One region of the Cupriavidus alkaliphilus genome, then DNA from elsewhere that is predicted to be linked to it. Evidence: predicted binding sites of a transcription regulator. Region 1 holds the regulator's gene; the other holds the start of a gene.

Region 1 (5,751 bases):
ATACGGTTAGCGGGTCTGCCGCTGCAGGATGTTCAGGAACTCTTCCATGAAGCTCTCGAACCGGATCGCCAGGCGATCGATTTCGGTGGCATAGCGGTTGTAGGCGATCACTGCCGGGATCGCGGCGAACAGGCCGATCGCGGTCGCCACCAGTGCTTCGGCAATGCCGGGCGCCACCGACGCAAGCGTCGCCTGCTGCACGTTCGACAGCCCGCGGAACGCGTTCATGATCCCCCACACCGTGCCGAACAGGCCGATATACGGGCTCACCGAACCGACCGAGGCCAGGAACGGCAAATGCGATTCCAGCACGTCCATCTCGCGCTGGTAGGCCGCGCGCATGGCGCGGCGGGCGGCGTCGAGCAGCGCGCCGGCCTCGTTGCCGCGCTCGCGCGCCTTCAGGAACTCGCCCATGCCGGATTCGAAGATCCGTTCCAGCGCACCGGTGTTGTGGCGGTTGTTGACGGCGCTGTTATAGAGCGCCTGCAGGTCGCCGCCAGCCCAGAAGTCGCGCTCGAAGCCTTCGGTCTGGGTGCGCGCCGAACGCACCGCCAGGTGCTTGCGGAAGATATAGGTCCACGAAAACAGCGACATGACGAGCAACAGCGCCATGACGGCCTGTGCCAGCACGCTGGCGTGGAGCACCAGCGTTACGATCGACATGTCTTGCGTGACGGTCACGGGATTCATCGTGCTGACTTGATGGTGGCTAGAACGGGGTCGGGGATCGGGGCGGGACGGAAAGTGCTTTTGTCGACGCAGCCAACGCGGATCGCGCCGGTCGCGAGCATCAGCTCGCCACGCCAGGCTTCCTGGGTGAACTGCACCGAAGCCGGGCCGACCCGGTCGATGCGCGTGCGGATCTCAAGCTGGTCGTCCAGCCGGGCGGGCGCATTGTAGTCCACCGCCGTGCTGCGGACGATGAAGACCACGCCCGCCTGGTCGGCGAGCGCCTGCTGTTCGATGCCGAGCGAGCGCAGCCACTCGGTGCGGGCGCGCTCGAAGAACTTGAGGTAGTTGGCGTAGAACACTACGCCGCCTGCATCGGTGTCTTCCCAGTACACCCGCAGGGTCCAGACAAAGTTTGTCATGGCCGCGATTGTAACGGAGAGCGATACCCGTTTCGTGTAAACCCGCAGGACGACTTTGCAACAGCAAGTTGCTGGCCAGGCCCGCGCCAGCCCTTGCCAGCGCTTGGCTGGCGGGTCCACGGCTTGCGGCGGGCGGCCGCCTCGCGCTACACTGCGCGCAACCATTCCATCTTGCGCGACTGGCGAAGTCAGTGGGCACTACCACGAGGAAGCGCAAGTTCTCTGGCGTGAAGTTTCCATACGCCATGGCGTTGACGCGAGTCATGCCTGCCGCTCGCCTGGGCAGCGAATGGGAAGCAGGGTGCGCCCTGCGCCGACGGCCCCAAGCCGCCGGTGCCGGTCGCCGCTAGCCTTCCCCGCGCGCCCTACCCCCGATGCCTGAATCGGATTCCCTTTTTTTCAGACGAGTTTCGCCATGTTCGAACGCAGCCGTTTTACGATCGACCAGATCGACCCCGAGGTCTTCGCCGCCATCCAGCAGGAAAACCAGCGCCAGGAAGACCACATCGAGCTGATCGCCTCCGAGAACTACACCTCGCCCGCGGTGATGGCCGCGCAGGGTTCGCAGCTGACCAACAAGTACGCCGAGGGCTATCCCGGCAAGCGCTACTACGGCGGTTGCGAGTACGTCGACATCGTCGAGCAGCTGGCCATTGACCGCGTCAAGCAGCTGTTCGGCGCCGAGGCCGCCAACGTGCAGCCCAACTCGGGCTCGCAGGCCAACCAGGGCGTGTACTTCGCCGTGCTCAAGCCGGGCGACACCATCATGGGCATGAGCCTGGCCGAAGGCGGCCACCTGACCCACGGCATGGCGCTGAACATGAGCGGCAAGTGGTTCAACGTGGTCAGCTACGGCCTCAACGCCCAGGAAGACATCGACTACGACGCGCTGGAAAAGCTGGCGCAAGAGAAGAAGCCCAAGCTGATCATCGCCGGCGCCTCGGCCTTCGCGCTGCGCATCGACTTCGAGCGCATCGGCCGCGTCGCCAAGTCGATCGGCGCCTACTTCATGGTCGACATGGCCCACTACGCCGGCCTGATCGCCGCGGGCGTCTACCCGAACCCGGTGCCGCACGCCGACTTCGTCACCACCACCACCCACAAGAGCCTGCGCGGCCCGCGCGGCGGCGTGATCCTGATGAAGGCCGAGCACGAGAAGGCGATCAACTCGTCGATCTTCCCCGGCATCCAGGGCGGCCCGCTGATGCACGTGATCGCCGGCAAGGCGGTGGCGTTCAAGGAAGCGCTGACCCCGGAGTTCAAGGAATACCAGCAGCAGGTGGTGAAGAACGCCGCGGTGCTGGCCGAGACCCTGATCGCGCGCGGCCTGCGCATCGTCTCGGGCCGTACCGAGAGCCACGTGATGCTGGTCGACCTGCGCGCCAAGAACATCACCGGCAAGGAAGCCGAGCGCATCCTGGGCGAGGCGCACCTGACCGTGAACAAGAACGCGATTCCGAATGACCCGGAAAAGCCGTTCGTCACCTCCGGCATCCGCGTCGGCTCGCCGGCCATGACCACGCGCGGCTTCAAGGAAGAAGAAGCCCGCATCGTCGGCAACCTGATCGCCGACGTGCTGGACAACCCGCACGACGCCGCCAACATCGCCGCGGTGCGCGAGCAGGTATCGGCCCTGACCAAGCGTTTCCCGGTCTACGGCTGACGCTGACAGGCCGCCCGCGCGCACGCGCATGGGCGGCCGGCAGCTCCGCGGTCCGCGCCACCCCCGGCGCGGGCCGCGGGTCTCGCCAACCCGCCCCGCCGCCGCAGAACGACAACACGGCAAGGCGATGGGGTTCAACTAAAGGTGGTCCGGCATGAAATGCCCCTTTTGCGGTCATTCCAATACCCAGGTTCTCGACACCCGCATGTCGGAAGACGGCGATGCCGTGCGCCGGCGCCGCCGCTGCGAAGCCTGCGACCGCCGCTTCACCACCTATGAGCGGATCGAGCTGTTCTTCCCCGCCATCGTCAAGAAAAACGGCTCGCGCGTGGACTACGCCCGCGCCAAGCTGAAGGATTCGATGCGCCTGGCGCTGCGCAAGCGCCCGGTCTCGGCCGAAGCCATCGACGAAGCCATCACCCGTATCGAAGAAAAGCTGCTGGCGCTGGGTGAAAAGGAAATCCCCAGCAGCCAGGTCGGCGAGCTGGTCATGCGCGAACTGCGCAAGCTCGACAAGATCGCCTATATCCGCTTTGCCTCGGTCTACCGCAGCTTTGAAGACGTGTCCGAATTCTCGGACGTGCTGGCGGAAGTCACCGCCGGCAGCGCCAAGCGCTGACGCCCGCGTTTTCCGCTACCAGCACTGCGCCGACGCCACGCCGGCGCGCATCCCCGTGTTCCCCTGCAATCCCAGTTGGTTGATGGTGTAGCTGCCGCAGTCGTCCCCTTGCTGCGCGCCGATCGGCGTCGCCGTCGCGGTATAGCTGGTGGCCGGGTTGCCCGCTGCCACCGTCAGCTGGTAATACGCCTGGCCGCCTGACTGGATCGCCACGGGAAACGCCGCGCCGGCGTAGCCCAGCGCCGCCGGCGTGCCGCCATACACGTTCTGCGTGCTGAACAACCGCTCCTGGCGCGCCGCAAGGTCGAGCAAGGCGGTCTTGGCGTCGGTGCGGCGCGACTTGCGCACATGTTCCGTGTAGGACGGATAGGCGATCGCGGCCAGCACCGCGATGATCGCCACCGTGATCATCAGCTCGATCAGCGTGAAGCCGGCGGCGGCACGCCGCGGCAGCGGGAAGGCAGGCAGGTTCATGGTCGTCAGCGCAAGCGTATCCAGTTGAGGCGGGCGCCGGCGCCATTGGCGCCGGGGTTGATCTGCGTGATGGCGCCGCTGCCGCCCACGGTCTGCTGCACCAGGTAGGGCCGCTTCTTCGCCGTCACCACCGACGGCGTGCCGGTGCCGCTCAGGCCGATGCCGCTGACGATGCCGTTGTTCAGCAGCGGGAAGGTGCTGCTGTTGGTGCTGCTGAAGAACGACTGCGCGGCCGCGCCGCCCGAGCCCATCGACACGCCCATGGTGAAGCCCGACGGCACTTCGGCATTGCACGACAGCGCCTGCGACAGCGCCGAACCGGGCGGGATGGTGGTGTTGACGATCACCATGCCGTACGCGATCACCGGGTTGTAGATCACCTGCTCGCGCGTGGCCGACGGCAGCGGCAGGTGCCAGCCGTACTTGTTGTTGCCGCTGGCGCAGGCGCTCGAGCCCTGCCAGCACAACTTGTTCGCGCTGACCGTGCGCACCGTCACCGTGCTGCCGGCCGCGCGCCCTTCGGCGGTGATCGACTGCTGTGTCAGGTTGGCGCTGGCCAGCGGCCGCGTGGCGCTGGCCAGCGACGCATAGCGGGCATGCGCGCCGGCCACCGCGTTCCACCCCGCCATGTCCCAGTCCCACACCCCATACAGCCCCTGCCCGCCCGGCTCGAACGCCGCTTCGCTGCCCTGCGTCTGCTCCAGCCGGCGGCCCGTGCCGAACGCCACCACCACGCGCGGCATCGCCGCGGCGCCGGTTCCGGTGCCGGGCACCGAGCCCACCGCCACCTTGGTGGAAATCGGCTTGCCGCCGGTCTGCATCAGCGGCCGGCTGCCGGCGTGCCAGTGGTCCGGATTGTCCGAGGTCAGGTCGAAGCGCCACAGGTTGCCGAACACGTCGCCGGCGTAGACATAGTCGGTGATGTGGTCGCCGTCGAGGTCGGCCGGCGTGACATAGGCAATGCCGTTGCGGCTGTTGGCGCCGGCCGGATCCTGCTGCGGCCCGTAGCCGGTGCCGAGATAGCGGAAGCTGCGCGCGCCGTCGGCCGGGTCGACCAGCATGATGAACAGGCCGGCCGAGCCGCTCTTGCTGCCCAGGCCGTTGCCGAACAGCACCGCCCACTGGCCGTTGTGCAGGCGGCGGATCACGGGCGTGCCATAGGTATTGCCGAGGTTGTCGCCGCACGCGGTATCGCCGGTGCACTGCAGCGTGTTGTTCCACTCGCCGATCACCGTGGCGCTGGCCGCCGCCGGGGTATCGCTGAAGCGCTCCGGATCGGTCACGTCGAGCGCGTAGAGCGCGCCGCCGGTCGCGGTCGCGCTCTTGCTGGCGAGCGGGCCGCCGCGGTTCGCGCCCGGCCCCAGCCCGCCGACCAGCCAGGTATGCCAGGCACCGCCGTAGTAAAGATCGCCAGTGCCGGGCGTGGCATCGACAAACAGGTTGTGCACGTATTGCGGCGAACTGTAGGCGAGCGCCGCATTGGTCGACTGGATGGTGTCGAGCACCGCGCCGGGCATGTACGCCAGCACCTCGCGGCCGTCGTTGGGCTTGCCGGCGTCGTTGCCGACGAAGGCGCCCGCCGCGTTGTAGTAGCCGGAGCGGAAGCCGTGCAGCAGTCCGTCGTTGGCGCCGACGTAGACCACGTTCAGCCGCTGCGCGCGCGCTTGCCGGAAGGCATCGTAGCTGCCGGCGGGCTCGGGCGGGCTGGCGCGCTTGTACAAGGCATCGGTCCACGGCCCGCTGTACGGCGATGACGGCGCGCCGACCCAGGCCGGGCTGGAATCGATGATGTCGCCCAGCAAGCCGGTGCGCTTGCGGAACAGCCCGGCACCGGCTGCGGTCAGTTCCTTGCTGCGGTCCCCGCGCAGGTAGTCGAGGCGGTCGCCGCTCGGCGCGGCATCGCC
Region 2 (5,751 bases), 460 kb from region 1:
CCATTGGGGTCTTTCCACGTCGCGATGTCGCGCGACATGTTGATTTCCTGCGGCATCCAGTGGTTGGCGCAGCCGGCCAGGTACTTTTCCCACGCCCACTTGTACTTGAACGGGACGAGCTGGTTGACGTCGGTCGAGCCGTTGATGACGCGCTTGTCGGCGGCGTTGACGCGGCGGTTGCTTTGCGCGGCGGCGGCGTTGGGGTTGTTGCCCAGGATGCCGGCTTGCGTGGCGCTCGGCGGCAGGACGCCTTGCTGGTCAGCGGTGGCAGCCGCGGGGTTGGAAACTGCAGCGGGTTGCAGGGCAGGCTGCGGTGCGGCCTGCGGGGTGGCTTGAACGTCGTCGTCCCAGCTCAGCATGATGTTGTTTCTCCGTGATTCGATTGGGGGGCGCGGTGGTCAATGATGACGGCTCACGTTGTGGTGGCGCCGGCCCTCTCCCCCGGCCCCTCTCCCGCATGCGGGAGAGGGGAGCAAACCCCGGGGGTGGTTGGTTACTACGCTATGTCGCTACTGCGGGATTACTGGCAGGCTTCGCACTCTTCAAAGCCGGGGTCGCCCGGGCGCATCGTGCAGACGGCGCCTTCCGCTTCCGGCATGGCCGGAGCCGAAGCAGCCGCCGCATCCAGTGCCGAACCACCATCACTACCCGACGACACCGCATTCAGCGAGCCGCGCGACACGGTGGACTTCTCCACGTGGGTGGCAGCCATGGTGCGCAGGTAGTACGTGGTCTTCAGGCCGCGCAGCCAGGCCAGCTTGTAGGTGTCGTCCAGCTTCTTGCCCGAGGCGCCGGCCATGTAGATGTTCAGGGATTGGGCCTGGTCGATCCACTTCTGGCGGCGGCTGGCGGCTTCGACCAGCCAGGTGGGCTCGACTTCGAACGCGGTGGCGTAGATGTCGCGCAGGTCTTGCGGAATGCGGTCGATGCGCGACAGCGAGCCGTCGAAGTACTTCAAATCGGCGACCATCACCTCGTCCCACAGGCCGCGTTCCTTCAGGTCGCGCACCAGGTAGTCATTGACCACGGTGAACTCGCCCGACAGGTTGGACTTGACGTACAGGTTCTGGAAGGTCGGCTCGATGCAGGCGGACACGCCGATGATGTTCGAGATCGTGGCCGTCGGCGCGATGGCGATGCAGTTCGAGTTGCGCATGCCGTGCTGCTTGATGCGGGCGCGCAGGCTGTCCCAGTCCATGGTGCTGGACAGGTCCACTTCCAGGTAGCCGCCGCGCTCTTCGGCCAGCAGCTTGAGCGAGTCCTGCGGCAGGATGCCGCGGTCCCACAGCGAGCCGGTGTAGGTCTCGTAGCGGCCACGCTCTTCGGCCAGCTCGGTGGAGGCCTGGTAGGCGTAGTAGCACACGGCTTCCATCGAGGTGTCGGCGAACTTCACCGCGGCTTCGCTGGCGTACGGGGTGCGCAGCACGTGCAGGCAGTCCTGGAAGCCCATGATGCCCATGCCGACCGGACGGTGGCGCATGTTGGAATTGCGGGCCTTCTCGACAGCGTAGTAGTTGATGTCGATGACGTTATCCAGCATCCGCATGGCGGTGCGGATGGTCTTCTGCAGCTTGGCGTGGTCGAGCGCGTACGAACCGTCGGCCTGCTTGGCCAGGTGGGCGACCAGGTTGACCGAACCCAGGTTGCAGACGGCGATTTCGCTGTCGTTGGTGTTCAGCGTGATTTCCGTGCACAGGTTGGAGCTGTGGACGACGCCGACGTGCTGCTGCGGGCTGCGGATGTTGCACGGATCCTTGAAGGTGATCCACGGGTGGCCGGTCTCGAACAGCATGCCCAGCATCTTGCGCCACAGTTGCAGCGCGGGCAGCTTCTTGAACAGCTTCAGTTCGCCGCTGGCGGCCTTGGCTTCATAGCCCAGGTAAGCCTTTTCGAATTCCTTGCCGACCTTGTCGTGCAGGTCCGGGCAGGTGGCGGGCGAGAACAGGGTCCACTCGCCGCCTTCCATCACGCGCTTCATGAACAGGTCCGGGATCCAGTTGGCCGTGTTCATGTCGTGGGTGCGGCGGCGGTCGTCGCCGGTGTTCTTGCGCAGCTCCAGGAACTCCTCGATGTCCAGGTGCCACGTTTCCAGGTAGGCGCAGACCGCGCCCTTGCGCTTGCCGCCCTGGTTCACGGCCACGGCGGTGTCGTTCACCACCTTCAGGAACGGGACCACGCCCTGCGACTTGCCGTTGGTGCCCTTGATGTGCGAGCCGAGCGCGCGCACGTTGGTCCAGTCATTGCCGAGGCCGCCGGCGAACTTGGACAGCAGCGCGTTTTCCTTCAGCGCTTCATAGATGCCTTCCAGGTCGTCCGAGACGGTGGTCAGGTAGCACGACGACAGCTGCGAGCGGCGGGTGCCGGAGTTGAACAGCGTCGGCGTGGACGACATGAAGTCGAACGACGACAGCAGCTGGTAGAACTCGATGGCGCGCGCTTCGCGGTCCTTCTCGTTCAGCGCCAGGCCCATGGCCACGCGCATGAAGAAGGCCTGCGGCATTTCGATGCGGGTTTCATCGATATGCAGGAAGTAGCGGTCGTACAGGGTCTGCAGGCCCAGGTAGTTGAACTGGAAGTCGCGGCCGGCGTCCAGCGCGGCGCCCAGGCGGGCCAGGTCGAAGGTGGCCAGCTTCTCGTCCAGCAGCTCGGCGGCGATGCCGCGCGCGATGAACTTGGGGAAGTACTCGGCGTAGCGCGTGGCCATCTCGGCCTGGGTCACTTCGGTGCCCAGGATTTCCTTGCGGATGGTGTGCAGCAGGATACGGGCGGTGACCTGGCTGTAGTCCGGGTCCTTTTCGATCAGGGTACGCGCGGCCAGGATGGCGGAGTCGTACACCTGCGTCATCGGCACGCCTTCGTACAGGTTCTTCAGGGTTTCCTTCAGGATCGGCTCGGCGCTGACCGCATCGCCCAGGCCGGAGCAGGCGTTGTCGATCAGGGCGTGCAGCGCGACGATGTCCAGCGGCTTGGTCACGCCGGCGTCGGTCACGTTGATGCTGATGCCGCCTTCCTGCACGCGGGCCACGGCTTCGGCGCTGGCGCTGGCACGCTCGGCCTTGCGCTTCTCGCGGTACAGCACGTAGGCGCGGGCCACTTCATGCTCGCCCGAGCGCATCAGCGACAGCTCAACCTGGTCCTGCACGTCTTCGATATGAATGGCGCCACCGCTCGGGCGGCTGCGCACCAGCGCGCGCACCACGTTGTTGGTCAGCTGCTCGACGATCTCGCGCACGCGCGCGCTGGCGGCGCCCTGCCCGCCATTGACGGCGAGGAAGGCCTTGGTCATGGCGACGGCGATCTTGGACGGCTCGAACGCCACCACGGCACCGTTGCGACGAATGATCTTGTGATCCGGGTAATTCGTGGTCGCGGCGTTGGGGGTCTGCTGCGTGGTCGAGGCCTGGCTGGCAACGCCGGCGGCGGCGCCACCCGTGGTGATTTCGTTCTGGGCCGTTTGCATGAGAACTCCTGTTTTTACCCTGGAAATAAGAGACGAAAGAGTCCCTGGCGAAATGCGGCGAAAAGAACGTCCCTCCCGGCTCGCAAGCGGGTACGGACAGACTGCCTTTACGTGAACATTTCGCCAGGGACTCTTGTGATTCGCTGGCCTTGCGGGGAGGTTTGCAGTCGATACGCGAATTTCGCGGCTGCTGCCTCGCTCTTGGGGCCGGCTTCCCTGTTTGACTACTAGATATAGTGTGTGATGCGGAAAACTGGGCTAAGTATAGTGAAAGGAATCCGAATGACCAGTCTTGACAACCGCTATTTCGGGCACGCCGGCTGCTGTGCGGCAGCGCCACATGCCCGCAAGCCTAGTACTCGCAAGGGTTTCGGGAAGACCGTTCGCAACTGCACATTTCACAAAAATTTTTTTGATTGTTGCGAGGTTGCGATAGCCCCACACCGACGTGGGGCATGTGCGCCGGTATGCCGCGCCCAAGGGCGGGGAATGACGTTAGGAATCCGTCACGTGCCTCCCGCGCCGGGGCACTGGTAGGGCAGCATGCCCGGCGCCACGCCGGCCTGCCTGGCAAACCGCGCCCAGTCGAAATGCGGGCCCGGATCGGTCTTGCGGCCCGGCGCGATGTCGCTGTGGCCGGCAATCGCACGCACCGGGTAGGCGGCCATCAGCGCGGGCACCAGCGCCGCCACGGTGTCGTACTGGGCCAGGGTGAACGGCAGGTCGTCGCAGCCTTCGATCTCGATGCCGATCGAAAAATCGTTGCAGCGCGCGCGTCCGAAGAAGTCTGACTGCCCGGCATGCCAGGCCCGCTGCGTGCACGGCACGAACTGCACCAGCTCGCCCGTGCGCGTGACCAGGAAGTGCGCGGACACCTGGACCTGGTGGATGGTGGCAAAGAACGGGTGCTTGTCGGGATCGAGCCGGTTCTGGAAGAACGCCTCGATGTCGCCGCTGCCGAACTGGCCGGGCGGCAGGCTGATGTTGTGCAGCACCACCAGGTCCACCGGCATGCCGTCCGGGCGCGCATCGAAATTGGGCGACGGCACGCGGCGCGCGGCCGGTACCCAGCCGTCGGCACCCGGCAGATAGGACGAAGACGCGGGCGCGGTCATGGCGTGCCCTCGCCTTCCACCGCGCCGCGGTCGGCGGCGTCCATGGCTTCGCGGATGCCCAGCTGCTGGATCCGGTAGCGCAGCTGGCGCAGGTTCAGGCCGAGCAGCGGCGCGGCGGCGGTGCGGTTGAAGTTGGTCTGCGCCAGCGCCTGCAGGATCAGCTCGCGCTCGACGGCTTCCAGCCTGGCGGGCAGGTCGATCGGGAAGACGATGCCGCGGCAGGCGCGCTCGGCGGGGTCGCCGGCGGGTTCGGGCGCGGCGTGGGCGGGCACGGCCGGCGGTGGCGGCTCGGCCTGAACCGGCGCAGGCGCGGCGACGGCCGGCACGGCAGCAGCCCCTGCCGTGCCCCAGGGCGCGTAAGGATAAGGCGTCATCGGCTGCGGCACCATCGCCGGCGCCGGGACAGGCATCAGCCCGGCGCGCCCGGCGCCGGCGTCCAGCTGACCCAGGTCGGCCAGCTCGATGTCCTCGCTCTCGGCAAACGCGTAGGCGCGCTCGAGCAGGTTTTCCAGCTCGCGCACATTGCCGGGGAACGGATAGGCCACCAGCCGCTGCAGCGCCGCCGGCGACAGCCGCTTGGGATGCGCATCGCCGTAGCGCACCGCCAGGTGGTCCAGGATGGCGCGCGCCAGCACCGGAATGTCTTCGCCGCGCTCGCGCAGCGTGGGCATGCGCAGCGCCAGCACGTTCAGGCGGTAATACAGGTCTTGCCGGAACTGCCCCGCCGCCACCATCGCGGCCAGGTCCTTGTGGCTGGCGCACATCACGCGCACGTCGACGGCGTCTTCGCGGCTGGCGCCGATCTTGCGCACGCGGCGCTCTTGCAGCGCGCGCAGCAGCTTGACCTGCATCGGCAGCGGCAGGTCGGCCACCTCGTCGAGCAGCAGCGTGCCGCCGTTGGCGGCCTGGAAGAAGCCGCCGCGTTCCGCGTCGGCGCCGGTGAACGCCCCTTTGACGTAGCCGAAGAACTCGGACTCCATCAGGTTCTCGGGGATGGCGCCGCAGTTGACGGCGACGAACGGATGCGCGGCGCGCGCGCTGGTGGCGTGGATGGCGCGCGCGGCGCGCTCCTTGCCGCTGCCGGATTCGCCGCTGATCACCACCGGCGCCATGCTGCGCGCCAGCCGCGACAGCGAGCGGCGCACCTCCTGCATCGCCGCGGAATGGCCCGGCAGC

Evidence for each region. Region 1 encodes NrdR, which represses ribonucleotide reductase genes. Its sites were predicted from a motif close to CACNANATNTNGTG; they were not measured.
Region 2: the regulator NrdR is predicted to act here: its motif matches at 3,686-3,699, upstream of FHX60_RS00355 (ribonucleoside-diphosphate reductase subunit alpha).

What each region holds. Positions count from the first base shown of each region.
Region 1 covers NZ_JACHWE010000001.1:531,385-537,135, reverse strand. Annotated here, with positions in the region: gene tolQ (protein TolQ) at 7-690, opposite strand; gene ybgC (tol-pal system-associated acyl-CoA thioesterase) at 687-1,091, opposite strand; ZMP/ZTP riboswitch at 1,257-1,382, shown strand; gene glyA (serine hydroxymethyltransferase) at 1,507-2,754, shown strand; gene nrdR (transcriptional regulator NrdR) at 2,909-3,373, shown strand; gene FHX60_RS02570 (type IV pilin protein) at 3,389-3,847, opposite strand; gene FHX60_RS02565 (pilus assembly protein) at 3,853-5,751, opposite strand, start outside.
Region 2 covers NZ_JACHWE010000001.1:75,049-80,799, reverse strand. Annotated here, with positions in the region: gene FHX60_RS00360 (ribonucleotide-diphosphate reductase subunit beta) at 1-359, opposite strand, end outside; gene FHX60_RS00355 (ribonucleoside-diphosphate reductase subunit alpha) at 521-3,460, opposite strand; gene ampD (1,6-anhydro-N-acetylmuramyl-L-alanine amidase AmpD) at 3,967-4,575, opposite strand; gene FHX60_RS00345 (sigma-54-dependent transcriptional regulator) at 4,572-5,751, opposite strand, start outside.